DNA from 2 places in the Bacillus sp. Brlt_9 genome. Region 1 is predicted to be linked to the other one. Evidence: a T-box and tRNA genes for the amino acid it is inferred to sense, from the RefSeq annotation. Region 1 holds a T-box; the other holds one or more tRNA genes.

Region 1 (13,204 bases):
TCACTGAATTTAGAGTTTGGTGTTAATGACCAGTGCGATTGTAAAATAATTTTCGTTGCTACATCACGGCCAAAAGCTTGTGCCATCTCATATTGTCCTTGTGACCAAATCTCCCCATCAGCATGTACTTGATTTTTTAAATCTCTCGGATACACTTTATTCGTATCTAATCGGCGCAGGCATGTTGGATCTGAACTAGAGTAAGCCGCCGCATCCCACTCTCCAACACATGCTTTTCCGTACCCTGTAGTCGATACAGCATCTTCATACGTAGCACCTAAGAAGTCACCAAATCCTTCTCCCATCGCTCCGCCTTCTGCTGAACTACCAAAACCAGGAACTTGGTTATCTTGAATCGAATGCCCGTATTCATGTGCGATAATACCAGCATCTTCTGCATCATCTACTCCGCCAGTACCGAAAGTTAAAGCTTTCGTTGTCGGAGAATAAAATGAATTATCAGCCGTCGTTCCATTCACATTCACTTTAATAGAGCGATTATTAATATTTTTAAAACCTAACCCTTGAATGTAACGCTGTAATGTATCGATATGATAATACGACATAACATCTTCAAAGCTATCATTTGCGCGTGTATAGTTAAATTGTAAATTTGCAGATTTCGTTTTTGCTTTTGAAGAAATCGTTACATACTCTCCAATTAAAAATCCTGTCCCATCTAAACCTTTTAACGTAACAGTCTTCAATTGGTTCGTTAGCGCAGTTGAATCTGCATCGTTATTATCTTTTAATCCTGTTAAACTCCCGCTTGATACAACAGGGTTAGGTAAAAATACTTTTCCTGTTCCTTCTACTTTTCGGTTTATATCAACCTTTTTAATTAACTTTCCATTTTCTGCATCAATAAATGTTTCCCATGCACCAAACGGGTTATTAGAATGGACTACAACTTTATATACTGGACGTGCAATTCCTTCTTCCACAATATATCCGAATTCTTTCTCTGTAGGAGCCCATAAGTTTTGCTCACTTGCTTCTCCAACATACGCCATTGATTTTTGTATTGCATCTTTTTCACTAATTTTTGTCGTTACTTCCTTCACCCCTTTAACGGATTGATAATCAGAAACAGCAAGTACTCCTTTTCCCTCTCCGTTAAGAGTAACTGTAATTTGTTTTGAAAATACAGGTGCACCATTAACAACTTGTTGGAACCTAACATATGAAGCTACTGATGTTTCTGTTGTAGAAATATATTGCAAGTCTGAAAGGTCTGTTTTCAATCCATACTGCGCAGCATTTTCTTTTAAATATTCAGTTGCTTTTTTCTGCGGCGAATAAGCTTCTAGCTTTACTTGCTGCTGTTTTTCCAATGCTGAAACCGTAGAAATCGTCCCCATTACTAATGGCACAGTCATTGCCATTGCCACCATTTTTTTATTAAACATAGAACCACTCCCCCTAATAAAGTAGCTCAACCTTATCCCATTACCAATCGGCAATCATTTCCGCAAAATGGATGGATAAAAATTGAATCTACGAGTAATTCTCTATAAACAATTCCATTACCTTTCTATTTAAGGTGAGTGAAATTTTCTCAATATTTATGTGTAAAGTAAAAACAATACTTTAGAAATAAATTCCTAAATCCATTCCTTCCCCTTAAAACTTTTCAAATTACTGTGTAAAAAAACAGGTTATTTTTTACCTAACGATAGGTTGAAAAAATCAATTATGAGTGATACGATTTAAATAACATTTTTAGGAGGATCAATTATGAGTAAAAGTGAAGAAACACTCTCTTCAATAATGGAAGCAAGTTATCGCCTTTTTGCTAAGTATGGTATTGCTAAAACAACTTATATGATGATTGCTGAGGAGGTTGGTATCGCAAAACCATCTATATATTACTACTTTAAGTCTAAAGATGCCTTAATTGAATGTATGTTTACTGAATTATGTAAAGCTATGCAGTTCTCTTTGTATTTTCATACAGAAGAGTTTACGAAAACAAATTTTATTGAAAAATGTATTGCAACTGGCTTTAAAATAATTGATGAACAGCGAAACGATCATTATTTTAATCGTGTGTTGCAAGAGTATGTATTACTATCTTCAAGAAACGATATGTACAAAGATCGATTACTAACTGTGCAAACAGAATATTTACAAGGATTTGAATCACTCCTTACAAAAGCAAATGAACTTCAATTAATTGAAAATGAAAATCTAGTTTCAAAAGCTCATATGTTAGCTTTAGTACTTGATAATCTCGGGAATTTTATGATGATTGATGCAAATATAGATTATAAACAAATTTGGATTGAAGCTGTAAATAGCATTTTTGAAAGAAGGGATTGAAGTGAATACACAAAAGCGCATTATCGGCTTAGATTTTGCTAGAGCTTGGGCGATGTTCGGGATGTTACTTGTTAATTTCATGGTAATAACAGGGGCGGAAGGCAATGGTCCTCCACTGTTGAAAACCTTTATGTCACTTTTTGAAGGCAGAGCTTCTGCCTTGTTTGTTATACTTGCAGGCATTGGTATAACTTTAATGACTAGATCAGCTGTTGCTAGCAATGAACAAATAAAAATTTCTAATAGCCGAAAGATCATATGGAAACGATCATTATTTTTATTTATTTTAGGATTACTACTATATGTACTTGAGTGGACTGGAGATATATTACATTACTACGGTATTTATCTTTTCCTTGCTGCATTCCTCATTACTTTACGTAATAAATTATTACTCTTACTTTCTATCATTATTTTAATCATCGCACAAAATCTGCAGCTTACATTCAATACCTTCGAAGGTTGGGGAGGTCCTACTCCCTTTATAAACTATATAGATTTCTGGACAATAAAAGGTTTTCTTCGCAATTTATTCTTTAATGGCTATCACCCTATTTTCCCTTGGTTCTCGTTCTTCTTAATCGGTATGATAATTGGCAGGTTAGATCTTCATAATAAGGGAATTAAAGAAAGATTACTCTTATTTGGTGTTACAATTACAATACTGACAGAACTTTTATCAAAAGGACTTACACACTTCTTTATTCCATACATCGGGAAAGAAGCAGCTACATTTTTGTTTAATACAGGACCCATTTTACCAAATGTATTATACATTTTATCTGCTACAGGATCCGCTATTACTACATTAATCATTTGTCTCTATATCGCTGAAAAATATGAAAATAATTGGTTTGTCATTTCCATTGTACAAACCGGACAATTAACATTAACTCATTATGTAAGTCATGTCTTTATCGGTATTGGAGCATTGATTCTCTTAAATAGAATGGAACATCAAACACTACTTTTCGTTTTATTATTTTCTACTTCATTTTTCATTTTCAGCATTTTAATTAGCGTGTTATGGAGAAAGAATTTTTCTAGAGGTCCTATCGAATGGATTATGCGGAAAATAGCCGGATAAATTCCCATCATACAAAAAGGAAGTTGGACTCATTCCAACTTCCTTTTTTCTTTAATTAGCTGCACTTAATTTAATTCTAAGTTTTGTCTCACCTAAAGAAAGTTCATCGTCTTCATTCGTTAAGTGACCAAATGTAAATTGTTTAACGAGTAAGTTTTCTTCCAACAACTCTTTATGATTCGTTAACGTTTGCTGTAGTTCTTCCTCTGTATCAAGAATAACATCGACTCGTAAATTAACCGGTAAATTTAGTTGCTTACGATATTCTTGAACCGCTCGAATAAATTCACGTGCTACTCCTTCTTGTAACAATTCTTTTGTTACATTCGTATCTAACATAACTGTATATTGTCCGTTAGTCGTATTAGAGAATCCTGATTTTGCAACTTTCTCTACTAATACATCTTCAGTCGTTACAACTACTTCTTCTCCTGATGCTGCTTCGTAAACTGCTTTTTCTGTAGAGACAAAGTTTTGTACCTCGTCTTGTGATAATTGTTTTAGCCAGCCATTTACTGCATTCACATTTTTACCAAACTTTGGCCCAGCCGTTTTAAAGTTCAGCTTTAATTGATAGGACGTGTATTTCGTTTCATCGAGTTCAACATGGAACGCCTTCACATTTAACTCATCCATAACGATATCACGATAAGATTCCCATTCCATATCATTTTCATTATGCTCAAGTAGTACAAGTTCCGCTAACGGCTGTTTTACTTTTAAAGAATGCTGATTACGGTTACTTCTTCCAAGTTCAACAACTTGTAAAACAGCATCCATTTCCGCTTCTAATTTCGGCTGAAGTAATAATTCATTTACAACTGGATAATCCTCTAAATGAACGCTACTTCCAGTTAAATTCAAATGAATATCTTCAGCGACAAACGGTGTAAACGGTGCGATTAACTTACTAATTGTCACAAGCACGTCATGAAGTGTTTCATACGCAGCTGCTTTTTCAGCATTCATACCAGATTCCCAGAAACGATTACGTGATCGTCTTACGTACCAGTTACTTACTTCATCTACAAGCGCCGCGATTTCACGAGCTGCATTCGTAAATTGATAATCATCAAGTGCTGTTCTTACCTTTTTCGTTGTGCTATGCAATCTTGATAATACCCATTCATCCAATTTCGTCCGCTTTGCATCATACGTTTCTTTCGGATTATACCCATCTAAATTTGCATATAAAACGTAGAAGCTATACACATTGACTAATGTATCTACAAACTTAGATTTGGCTTCTAGTACTGTTCTTTCAGAAAAACGCTTCGCATTCCACGGAGCACTGTCAACGAGTAGCGCCCATCTTAAAGCATCTGCACCAAACTGATTTACTAAATCAACTGGATCTAGTGCATTCCCTTTACTTTTAGACATTTTCTGTCCTTCTGCGTCTAATACATGCCCTAGTGATAACACTCGCTTATAAGGCACTTTTCCTGTATATAGCGCTGATACTGCTAATAAACTATAAAACCAGCCGCGTGTTTGATCAATGCCTTCCGCAATAACATCTGCTGGAAACTGCTCTTCAAATAACTCTTTATTTTCAAATGGATAATGATATTGCGCAAATGGCATGGAACCACTATCAAACCAAACATCAATTACTTCTGGTGTACGATTCATTGTACTTCCGCATTTTTCGCAGCAAACTTGCACTTCATCTACATACGGTTTATGCAGTTCTAAATCTTCCGGTGTTTCTTTCATACTATGCTTTCTTAAATCCACAATGCTTTTCGGTGCGAATTGATGATCGCAACTTTCACATTCCCATACGTTTAATGGTGTTCCCCAATATCTATTTCGGCTAATATTCCAGTCCACCATATTTTCTAAAAACTTACCAAAGCGTCCATGTTTCATATGGTCTGGATACCAAGTAACAGAATCGTTATTTTGTAAAAATGTATCTTTAATTGCAGTTGTTCGGATTAACCAACTCTCTCCTGCATAATAAAGAAGTGGTGAATCACAGCGCCAGCAATGCGGATAGCTATGTTCATACTTTTCTTTATGATATAGTAAGCCTTCCTTCGCTAAATAACGAACAATATCCACGTCACAATCTTTCACAAATTTCCCTTTCAAAAATGGTACTGCTTCTGTATACTCACCTTTCTCATCTACAACATGCAGGAATGACAATCCTTCACTTTGAACGACTCTATAATCGTCCTCCCCATATGCTGGAGCGATATGAACAAGTCCTGTACCACTATTTGCCGTGACAAAATCTGCCGCTATAACTCGGTAGCCATTTGTAACTTCTTTCATTGGAAATGGTGCTGTATACGATGTGTTTACTAATTCTTCACCTTTATGGACAGATAGTACTTCATAGTCTTCTTTTAATACATCTTGTACACGTTCTTTTGCAACAATGTATACATGACCTTCTTGTTTCACTTTCACGTATTCCATATTTGGATGTACAGCGAGCGCAACATTTGCTGGAAGCGTCCAAGGTGTCGTTGTCCAACCTAGGAAATACTCATTTTCACTATCTTTCACTTTAAACTTAACTGTTGCACTTAAATCTTTTACTGTTTTATACCCTTGCGCAACCTCATGTGAACTTAGTGACGTTTGACAACTTGGGCAATATGGTGAAACTCTATGTCCCTTATACAATAAGCCTTTTTCATGAATCGTTCCTAAAATATGCCATACACTTTCGATATATGGATTCTCTAGCGTAACGTATGGATTATCCATATCTACCCAATAACCGATGCTTTCAGTAAATTCACGCCACTGCTTTTCATATGTGAATACACTCTCTTTACACTTCTGAATAAATGGCTCAATTCCATACTCTTCGATTTCATGTTTACCAGAAATACCGAGTTGCTTCTCAACACCTAATTCTACAGGTAAACCGTGCGTATCCCATCCCGCTTTTCTTAACACTTTATATCCAGCCATCGTTTTATATCTTGCTACTAAATCTTTAATTGTCCGTCCAAGTGCATGACCTACATGCGGTAATCCATTCGCAGTTGGTGGTCCTTCATAAAATACGAAAGACTGTGCGCCTTCTCGATTCTGAATTGATTGCTCGAAAATACTTTGCTCGTTCCACTGCTTACGAATACGTGTTTCTCTCCCTACAGCTGACTCTTTTACATCTACTTTCTTCATCTACAATCACTCCTTTGAATGTTTTAAAGCACACAAAAAACCCGTCCCTATAAAGTAGGGACGGGTTTACCCGCGTTACCACCCTAATTCTATTAGCTCTTCACTAATAGCACTTAGCAACGTACTATCATACGTGTTCTTTGTAACGGTAGACATCCGTCCGGGCTTACTCACTTTCAGCCTCGGCTCCTCGGAGATGATTTTCAAATAACGTCTGCACGCCGGCTTTCAGCAACATACCGGCTCTCTGGGGAACAGTACACTATTTTACTCTTTCTCGTCTTCAGATTTGTATACTTTGTTAAAAGCTATTTTATGCCATTTGGCAACGAATTGTCAACTAATTCGAAATATATTTTATTTATACCCTTTTTCCCTATTCTTATACAATTACTTTTCAAATTCTCGCAATGCTGCTAAATTTTCATCATCCTCGATAAGTTCAGCGAAAAATCCCGACTCATCCTCACGAAGTACAATTTCAAGTTCTTCCTTCGCCTCTTCCTTTCTGTTTAACTGTGCTAAATAACAAGCACGATCGTATCTCGCTAACAGATCATTCGCATCAATTTTTAATACTTCATTCGCTATTTTCTCTGCCTTTAGTGTTTGACCGGCACCATGATATGCAGATGCTAAAGAAAGAAGAATCGCTGTTTCATTTGGATGATGTATAGAAGCATTTTCTAATACATGAATTGCCTCTTCAAACCGTTCTTGACTTTGATATATTTCTCCTAAAGCAAGAAACGCTCTATTTACAAACGGTGTTTGCTCCGTTAATTGTAAGGTAATCTTTTCTGCTTTTCTTTCTTCCCCTGCTTTAAACAATACTTGTGCTTGTAAAAGAAGAGTATCATAATCATCTGGTAATTCTCGAACCATTTGCTTCGTTAACTCTGAAGCATCCCGTAACATATCTTCTTCCTCACACCCTATGAAAACATTTACAAGCTGCTTCGCTACATCGTAATCCCATTTATTTTCTAACGATGTTTGCAATACATCTATTGCCTCGTTGTTCATCGTCACATTCTCGTAAAATAGTGCAAATCGCTGCGCTGCCAAACTATTTTTTTGATTTAACTTTAACGAAATTTCATATAAATCAATGATTGTAGTAATAATCGAAATTTCTTTCGCACGGTTTTTCATGCGATAAAAAGCTCTCGTAATTATGGATTTCTTCGGCTGATCATTTTGTTGACGTTCAATCCATCTTTCTGTAACCGCAGATGCAGCATACATAAATGCCATACTTCTTTCTGCCTTTTTCACTTTTAGTGTATGAAGAAAATCTCGTATATTAGACCATTTCTTATGTTGTTCTATCGCTTTTACATATACATCAAATATACGTTCATTATTTGCATCTTTTTGTATCACTTTCATCGCAATTTCAATTGCTTTTGCATTTCTATTTTTCACTAGTACTTTTGCATAATGATATAGAACTTCTGTATGCTCACCATCTAATTGTAGTGCGTATTCAATCTGTTCTTGTTCTTTATCTATTTCATCCATCGCTCCATACACATATGCAACCGCATCTAATCTCCATATTTCAGGTACTTCGTCTGCTAATTGTTCTAGCTTAGTTAGCAATTCTTTCTGTAGATTCATTTCTACTGAAAGCTGTGCCAAATATTCCATATTAATATGCAATGGCTCTTCTTTCATCGCCTGAACCATATGACTTTGTTCTTTAGAACGATTTTCTTCTTTTTCGTATATTTCCGCAAGCTGTAAATGTACACCTACGAAATTCCCATCAAGCTCTAAACATCTTTCATACGCTTGTTTTGCTTCCGTCAATTGCCCTAATAGCATAAGTGTTTCACCAATTCGGTAATACGGTAATGCCGTTTCCTTTTGTTCTATCGCCTTATTATATCTTTTCATCGCTTGGCCGTACTGTCCAATCGATTCATATAAAATACCTGTATAACAGCCGTATTCACTTACTTCATTTCTTTCTTTCTGTAACGTTCTTAAGAATGCTATACCTCGTTGTACAAATACTGTTCCTTTAATTCGATTCACATATTCATCTAACGCACTTGCTACATTATATTCGCTCTGCTTTATACCACTCTCTAACTTAGACAACGCTACTTTAAATCCTTCTTCACTTCCACCAAGTTCGACCTCTGCATCCCATAAAACCATCCCTGCGTTCATAAGGAAATCTTGACTCTTTTCAATTTGTTTTTCGATACTGAGAATATATTCTTTTGCTTCTTTATATTGTTCTCTTGCCATATAAACTTGTGTAAGTCCGAAGTGCGAGTATACATCATCATGATTTTCTTCCAAAGCACGAGCATACAATGTTTCTGCTTCTTCCAGACTATCATTTTGGAAATGATAATCACCGAGCTTTACGTATAGAGGTGCCTTATCGTCACAATTCTCAATACCTTTTAATAAAACTTCTTTCGTACTTTCTTCATCCTTCAAATCAGATTCGTATATTTCCGCAAGTTTCGTATAAATGTATGGTGCATTACTATCCAAATGAATTGCTATTTTAAGCCCTTTTATCGCTAAATATAATTTCCCTAAATGATGCGCACATCTCGCTCGCTCATACCATACATGTGCTTCATTTTTATATTCTTTTAACAAATCATTAAAGATTTCATACGCTTCTTCATATCTTTCTAAATCTATTAATATTAACCCGTGATTCGTTAAAGTGAATCGTTCTGGACTACGTTCCAAGGCAACTTGAGAAAACTGTAACGCCTTTTCAGACTGATCGATATACATATACGATAAAGCGAGAAAACTCCAAGCAATCGGCTGATCTGCGTCTAATTGTAACGAGGAACGAAAACTTGAAATCGCTTCTATATAACTTTCCTGCTCAAAAGCATACCTTCCGTTTATTAAATGATATAAAGCACGATTATTTTTCTTCTCAACACTCGCAAGCATGTGCCCCGCTTTTTCTAACTCTTCAAGGCGAATAAAGCACTGTGCACCATGTAATTTAACAAAATCTGAGTTTGGAAACTTCTCCATTAACTTTTCAATACAAGATATAATAAACTCGTTATCTACTTCAACATCTAAGTGCTTAACCGTATACAACCACGTATTCGGATTATCACTCGTCTCTTTTAAAAATTGTACTAACTTATGAATCCCCTCATTATCTTGTTCATCTAAATGATCCGTTAAAGAAAAAATGGATTTAAAATAATGATGTTCTTCCTCATTTAAAAATGATAATTGTCCCTTCTTTTCTTGCGGAACAAACGTAATCGCTAAACACCCTGTATAACGATATTTTTCTTGTAACTTACTATACTCCACAATGACTGGTTCGATAAAGTTTGGATCTTGAACATAAAAAGCTTGTAACCTATCATCATACCCAGCTAACACTTGCACATGTGAAGCATGCTCAATATCAATACTTAATAAAACGGCAACTCCTTCGCCGAGTAATTTCTTATAAGTTTCCACATTTCCTTTAAAATAACGATATGCATAACCTAAATCTTCTAAATAAGAAACAGTATCTGAAAACTTCGAGCCCGTCATATCAAAAATGAACTCTGCTATTTCATCTTGTGTACGTTTTTCTCCCCATAACTGCAACATCATTTCTAAACTTGTCGGCACACAATAATTATCCTTTTGTACAATGGGAACTATCGGTAAGTGAACCTTTTGGCCATCTGGATTTTTTTCTAAATTATGATATAAAGACTCTTTTAAACTTGTTTCTTCTTTTAATAACTGTTGTAAATCTACAAGTTTATTCATTTTGTAAAGCGCTTCTGCACGTAAATGCACGAAGTAAGTTTTATACGCATGATAAGGAAGCTGATTATTTATGTTATCTATTACGTCTAACACTTCTTCATACTTCCCTAAATCTAATAAATATTTCACCTTTTCAAAATGAAAATATGGTACTTGCGGGAACTTTACAATTGCATCATCAATTAGCTGTAATGCACGTTTTTGTTCCCCTTTATTTGCATATAACTGTGCTAATAAATAAGTAGATAACTCTTCACAATCTTTATGCTGCATGCCAGCTATAAATTGTTCTTCTGCTTTCTCCCATTCACCTGTATGCATATAGACGTAACCCCATTTATCAAATACGGCACGTGCACTGTACTCCTCTGCCTTTTGCATATAAATAAGCGCTTCTTCATTTCGTTTCATTTCTAACAAACATCGTACTAACGTAAAATATGTTTTCGCTAAAAGATCAACTTCTATCTCTTCTTTATTTACCTCTTCTAATGAATCTTTTAACAACTGTTCTACTTCAAGTATTTTCCGCTCATCAATTAACTCTTCACAATATAAAGAGAGCGTTCTCATATTTGGGAATTTTTTGTAGGCGTAGCGAATGAGGAATGAACTGTATTGGTGCATAAGCCCTTCATCAGTAAGACGTATTAATATATCAAACTCCTTATGTGAAGGAATATTAGCAAGCCAACTCTTCAAATAAGATAAAGTATTCTTTTCTTTTATATATGAAATTTCATTATTTATTTCCTGTAATCCATCTATAAATCTCTTGTCTTTCAAACAAGCATCTAACTGCTTAAAATCTAGCATGTATTCACCTCGAATAATTTTTTGCACTGCTACTTGCTTAGATTTTACACATCATATTGTAGGTATTCAACTAAAATCTCCTATAACGGATAGTATTATTTAATATTATTCGAATTTATAACAAAATATAGTAAAAATGATTGTTTTTCTCTGTATTTTGTTTGATTAAATGGAATAACGTTACATGAGGATCTTATCTTTTGGAAGCTGAAATTACAATTCTCCATTTAATAAGGACATTCCTACACCTGAAGCAAGTCTAGAAAAGTTTAAACTTAATAAAACTTCTGCTTTCACATTTTTTATAAAAATAAATAAGGATACATATCAACTATGATACGTATCCCTATTTATTTTACATCTCCTCAGGAGCATCCACCCCAAGTAAACGTAATCCCTCTTTTAATACAACTGTCACAGCATACACTAATGCCAGTCTGCTGTCTTTCTCTTCGCTCTCTTCTAATATACGAACATTTCCGTAATATTTATTGAACGATTGTGCTACATCTAATACGTATTTCGAAATGATTGATGGCTCATTTTTGTTGAAGGCTGCTTCAATTACTTGTGGGAATTTATTCAGTAATTTTACGACGCTCCAGCTATGATCATCTTTTAATGCAAACGTACACGTTTCAAATTCTACACTTTCTCTTCTTAAAATAGAGCACGCACGTGCATGTGTGTACTGTACATATGGACCTGTTTCACCTTCAAATTTCAGCATGTTTTCTAATGAGAATTCGATATTATGCATACGCTCGTTTTTTAAATCGTGGAAGATAACTGCGCCAACACCGACTTGCTTCGCTACTTCTTCTTTCTGTTTTAAGTTTGGATTTTTCTCTTCAATATTTTGTTTTGCAAGGTCAATTGCTTCCTCAAGTACTTCTTCAAGTAAAATAACTCTTCCTTTACGTGTCGACATTTTCTTACCATCTTTTAAAATAAACCCAAACGGTACATGTTCCATGCCGTCAACCCAATTGTAGCCAAGCTTTTTTAATACCGTGAAAAATTGATTGAAGTGTAGACTTTGTTCCGGTCCAACCACATATAACGCTTTATCAAACGCATATGTGGTTTGACGATATAACGCTGCCGTTAAGTCACGCGTTGCGTAAATCGTCGCACCATCTGATTTTCTAATTAAGCAAGGCGGCATTCCCTCTTCTTCTAAATTAACGACTAATGCACCTTCTGACTCTTCAAGCAAATCATGCTCCTCTAAAATCCCAATAAAATCTTCCATTAAGTTATTATAAAAAGCTTCCCCTTGAAAATTAGTAAATTCAACACCGAGAAGTTCATAAATACGAGAAAATTCTTTTAAAGATTCGTGACGGAACCAATTCCAAAGCTCAACTGCTTCTTCATCACCTTCTTCTAATTTCTTAAACCAAGCGCGTCCTTCTTCTTCTAATTCTTCGTCGTCTTTTACCTCTTCATGAAATTGAACATATAACTTAAATAATTCACGTATTGGATCCTCTTTCACTACTGCTTCATTTCCCCATTTTTTATAAGCCGTAATTAACTTTCCAAACTGTGTTCCCCAGTCTCCAATATAATTAATTCCTACAACTTCATAACCACATTTTTCAGCGATATGTTTCAGTGAATTTCCAATCATTGTAGAACGTAAATGCCCCATCGAAAAAGGTTTTGCAATATTAGGAGAGGAATAATCGATAACTACCGTTTTTTCACAACCAAAGTGATTTTGACCGTACTCTTCTTTCTCCGCTAAAACCGTTTTTAATACATCATCACTTACCGTTTCACGATTAAAAAAGACATTTACATAAGGACCAACGGCTTCTACTTTCGTAAAAAACGGATCATTTAATTTCTCAGCAACTTCCTTTGCGATAAGAGCTGGTGCTTTTTTATATTGCTTCGCTAATGAAAAGCATGGGAACGCTGCATCTCCAAATTCATCTTGTTTCGGTGTTTCAATTAAATCTAAAATTTGTTTTTGCGTTAATTCATTCGTGAAAATATTAGATAAACTTTCCGCAAACTGCATTTTATAATCCATGATAC
Region 2 (4,403 bases), on a different contig from region 1:
CAGGATTACTAATCGTCGAGTTCTCTTTCCTCTCCACTTCATTCTTATATTCCTCACCGCGGACAATTTGTACATATCCAAGCCTTACAATAACCGCGGAGAACATTAAAAACACGCAGAAAAACAGCACGTTTAACCGAAAAGGAACGTGAGTCTTTTTCTTTTGTTGTTTCTGCTTCTTGCTCATACAAACCCCCTCTACCAACAGCTATGTAATGTGAAAGGGACACCTTCATACAGGTGTCCTCACTGCTGTCTTACATCTTTTTCTATTCTAGCATAAAACAACCGAGAAGTTAACCTTCTGGTTCTGTTTGATTCTGCGCAGTCCCTTGCGTTACAACACTTGTTTTACTCGTATTTCCCTCATCATATTTGACATTTTTAACTGCAAAATAAATAAGGAAATGTCCTGCACCTAAAATACATAATAAATACGGTAAACTTTTTTCAGGCGGAAAGAATAGTACCGCACATAAAAAACTTAAAATCGAGCAAATTCTCCCTGCATTTAACCATAGTTCTCGAACAACTACATACTCTACACGCCACTCTTTCGCATTTTTCGCTCTACCAATTACATCATATGTCATGGACCCGTATGGAACGAGCAAAATGGGGTATGCAATCGCGATACACGCTGCATAAATAAGTAATTTTGCGTATGTAACGTTGAATATAACTAAAAATACGACAGCATATAAAATAATGCCTCCAAGCAATATTGCTTTTTTCCGCCACTCTTTCTTTAACATACGAGTGACTAAATAGTAACACACAAATGATACTGCCGAATTTACTAAGCTATATTTCCCTAATGCAAGCTCGCTATCAGTTGCTAAATACACGTACACTGAAATAACAAAAATAAACGTTCCTTCTCTTAACCCTTGAAAAAAATGAGCACGTGTAATTCTTCCCCAATTTTTATCAATTTTCCGCTCTTTCAATACTTGTACAATTTCATACCGACCTTCACATTCTCTCTTAGATACAAAAAAGCTTAAAATAACAGCAATTGCAAATAACAGTAACGAAAGAAAGAATATGACCGTATAGCCACTCCATTTTTCCATACGTGAAATTGTGTATCCAGCTGCTATCGGTCCAATCATGCCAGAGAAGGATGTAAGAAGTCCTAGAAACCCGTTAAAAAAATCTCTTGTTTCTGGTTCTGTAATCTCAAATGTTAATAAGTTAAACGCGAGCCAGTAAAAACCATATCCAACTCCTAAAAGAGCCCCCATTAATAAAATATAGTGAGAAGCGCTTTTTCCCGCTACTAAAACAACGATAAAAAAAATTGCTAACGTGCCTACGCCTATTCGTAACAAGATTGAGCGATCAATACGCTTCGCTAATTTCCCACCTATAAGAAATGTGAGAGGCTGTAATACAACGCTGGCCAAATTATATAAGCCAAGATTCACATAATTTTGCGTTTGTTTCCATAAATAAATGTTAACAAACGTATTCGATAAAGAAATTGCGAGCGTGTATAAACCTCCAATAAGGAGCAATAACACTAAATCCCGATTCACTTCAACATCACCAATTATATGTTTCCACTTCATACACAACTCTCCTTTACTTCATGTTCTAGTCTTCCAAAGACAAGCTCAATTATGTAAAAGGAGAGCATAGAAAAAAGCTAGGAGCATTCTCCTAGCTTTTTTCTATCGTTATTACAATTATTTTGCTTCTTGGTAACGTTTTTCAGCAGCGTTCCAATCTACAACATTCCAGAATGCACCGATGTAATCTGGACGACGGTTTTGGTAATTTAAGTAGTAAGCATGCTCCCAAACATCTAAACCGATAACTGGAGTTTTACCTTCAGTTAGAGGAGAATCTTGGTTTGGTGTGCTTGTTACTTCTAACTCACCATTATTTACTACTAACCAAGCCCAACCAGAACCAAAGCGAGTTGCGCCAGCTTTTGCGAATTCTTCTTTGAATGCATCGAAGCTACCGAATTTCGCTTCAATTGCAGTTGCAAGTTCGCCTACTGGTTGTCCGCCACCGTTTGGAGATAAGATTGTCCAGAAGAATGTGTGGTTAGCATGTCCGCCACCATTGTTACGTACTGCTGTACGGATTGCTTCTGGTACTTCGTTTAAGTTTGCAACTAATTCTTCTACGCTTTTGTCAGCTAATTCTGCATGACCTTCTAAAGCAGCGTTTAAGTTTGTAATGTACGTGTTATGATGTTTTGTATGATGGATGTTCATTGTTTCTTTGTCAAAGTGAGGCTCTAAAGCATCATACGCATAAGGTAAATTTGGTAATTCGTGTTTTGCCATTGTTATATTCCTCCCAGTTTATGTATTGCCACTTAAGTGACATACAACTTCATTCTACCCTAATTGCCATAGGGTGCAAACAAATAAATCACATTGTCTTGCTATCATTAAAGTAGCAAAATTCCCACTTCTTTTCAATTAAAATGCTCATATATTTCATAAAAAAAGCTCCCTTCTACAAGGAAGCTTCCTGCTGACATAATAAACATGTGAAATGGATATGGACCCTGTAGGACTCGAACCTACGACCGGACGGTTATGAGCCGTCTGCTCTAACCAGCTGAGCTAAGGGTCCAAAATTATGTATGTAACAATACATCAAATAAAGGAATTCCTATCGGATATATTCTTTAAGAAATGTAAGATAAATTTACCATATAGAAAAGAAAAGTGTCAATTGTATTTTTCTCATTTAAAAGAAGAAAATTAATAAAAAGAAATTTAGTTATCTCTACTATATGTAAATATAATATATCTTGAGATTCCCTAGATTCCTACGTTACAATGATTTTATACATACATAAAGGAAGTGAATCTATGTCCATATTTACCCAATTAGTCAAAAGCGTATATTCGCCTAAAGATATGGCGCTATTCCGTTTTCAAAAAATCGGAAAAACCATTTTGTATATTATGCTACTTTGTCTAATCACTACTATTCCAAGAACATTCTTTTACGGTAGCTTTATCCAAGAAAGTGTTACTATGGTAAATCAAGCAATTGAAAAAGATTTACCCGATTTTAAAATCGAAAACGGTGAACTAAAAGCTGATATTGAACAACCTATTCAAAAAGAAGAGGGAGATGCTCTTTTCGTATTTGATCCAAATACAACAGATATCGAAAAATATCAAAATAAAACTGGTTTATTTATTTTAAAAGATAAAGTAGTTTCTATAGGAAATGGCCAAACACAAACATACTCCTACGATGATTTATTAGGGACATCTCTTGAGAAGAAAGATTTGCAAGAATTCATTTCTGTATTCGATAGTATTTATCCAATTTTATTAGCTGTTATCGGCGTGTTAGTATACCTATTCCAACTGTTTATTACTTTCTTAGGAATTACTTTACTTGCATTTATAGGTTCTGCTATGAGTGGTCAACGTAAATTATCTTATAAGCAAGTATGGACGTTAACTGCTTACAGCTACACAATTCCAACCATCTTCTTTATGATTATGGATTCATTCCAAATTGTTGTACCTGGTTCAACATTCATTTATATCGCAGTTGTTTTAATTGTTCTATACTTAACGATTAAAGAAGTTCCAAAACCGAAAGAAAAATAATAACGAAAAAAATGCCTAAATAGGCATTTTTTTTTTGGACAAGCATATATTCCTAGCAAAGGAGTGAAGAATATGAAAAGATTAGGTGTATTCTTATTTTTGCTTGTTCTCGGTTATATATTTTATTACGATATAAAAATCGGCACTTTACCGATGTTAAGTTCATATAAAAAAACAACTGCAGCCCAAACGATAAAACAAGAAAGTACAGATACAAAACAAAAGAAAGAGAACAAAGTAGAAAAAGAAACAGATGTCTCTTATAAAACAATTGAAGTCAAAACAGGTGAGACAGTTCTTTCTATTACTGAACAAATTAACAAGAAAAAAATCCCTTCTATTGAAAAGGTAATTGATGACTTTAAACAACTGAACAAAAGCACATCTGCTACAAAAATACAAATTGGAAAATCTTATAAATTCCCGTTATATCAATAAGCAATCACTTAATCCTTGTCAATTACATAAAGGCGCTGATACAATAGTAAAAGTGAAACCGAGCACTTCGGTTTCTATAGCCCTATGTCACGTATACTATCCTTGATATAAGGGACTAAATAATAAACTTCTTTTATAAGGAGAGCGATCTATTCGTGAATGAAATGACTCATCGTACAAAAACACGTCCAGTTAAAGTCGGTAATTTAACAATTGGCGGTAATAATGAATTAATTATACAAAGTATGACAACAACAAAAACACATGATGTTGAAGCAACAGTTGCTGAAATTAAACGTTTAGAAGAAGCTGGCTGTCAAGTCGTGCGTGTTGCTGTTCCAGACGAACGTGCAGCAAATGCTATTG

The links. The T-box of region 1 lies ahead of ileS (isoleucine--tRNA ligase). A T-box ahead of a tRNA ligase gene usually reads a tRNA of that ligase, here a tRNA-Ile.
Region 2: it encodes a tRNA-Ile, which carries the amino acid that the T-box ahead of ileS (isoleucine--tRNA ligase) is inferred to sense. The anticodon was not compared.

What each region holds. Positions count from the first base shown of each region.
Region 1 covers NZ_JAYJLO010000001.1:1,013,649-1,026,852, reverse strand. The annotation lists gene VF726_RS05265 (M36 family metallopeptidase) at 1-1,409, opposite strand, end outside; gene VF726_RS05260 (TetR/AcrR family transcriptional regulator) at 1,738-2,322, shown strand; gene VF726_RS05255 (DUF418 domain-containing protein) at 2,324-3,409, shown strand; gene ileS (isoleucine--tRNA ligase) at 3,461-6,562, opposite strand; T-box leader at 6,616-6,855, opposite strand; gene VF726_RS05245 (tetratricopeptide repeat protein) at 6,953-11,155, opposite strand; gene argS (arginine--tRNA ligase) at 11,511-13,199, opposite strand.
Region 2 covers NZ_JAYJLO010000002.1:573,744-578,146, reverse strand. The annotation lists gene VF726_RS09220 (peptidoglycan D,D-transpeptidase FtsI family protein) at 1-187, opposite strand, end outside; gene VF726_RS09215 (MFS transporter) at 297-1,574, opposite strand; gene sodA (superoxide dismutase [Mn]) at 1,692-2,303, opposite strand; tRNA gene VF726_RS09205 (tRNA-Ile) at 2,525-2,598, opposite strand; gene VF726_RS09200 (DUF1189 domain-containing protein) at 2,841-3,599, shown strand; gene VF726_RS09195 (hypothetical protein) at 3,672-4,037, shown strand; gene ispG (flavodoxin-dependent (E)-4-hydroxy-3-methylbut-2-enyl-diphosphate synthase) at 4,202-4,403, shown strand, end outside.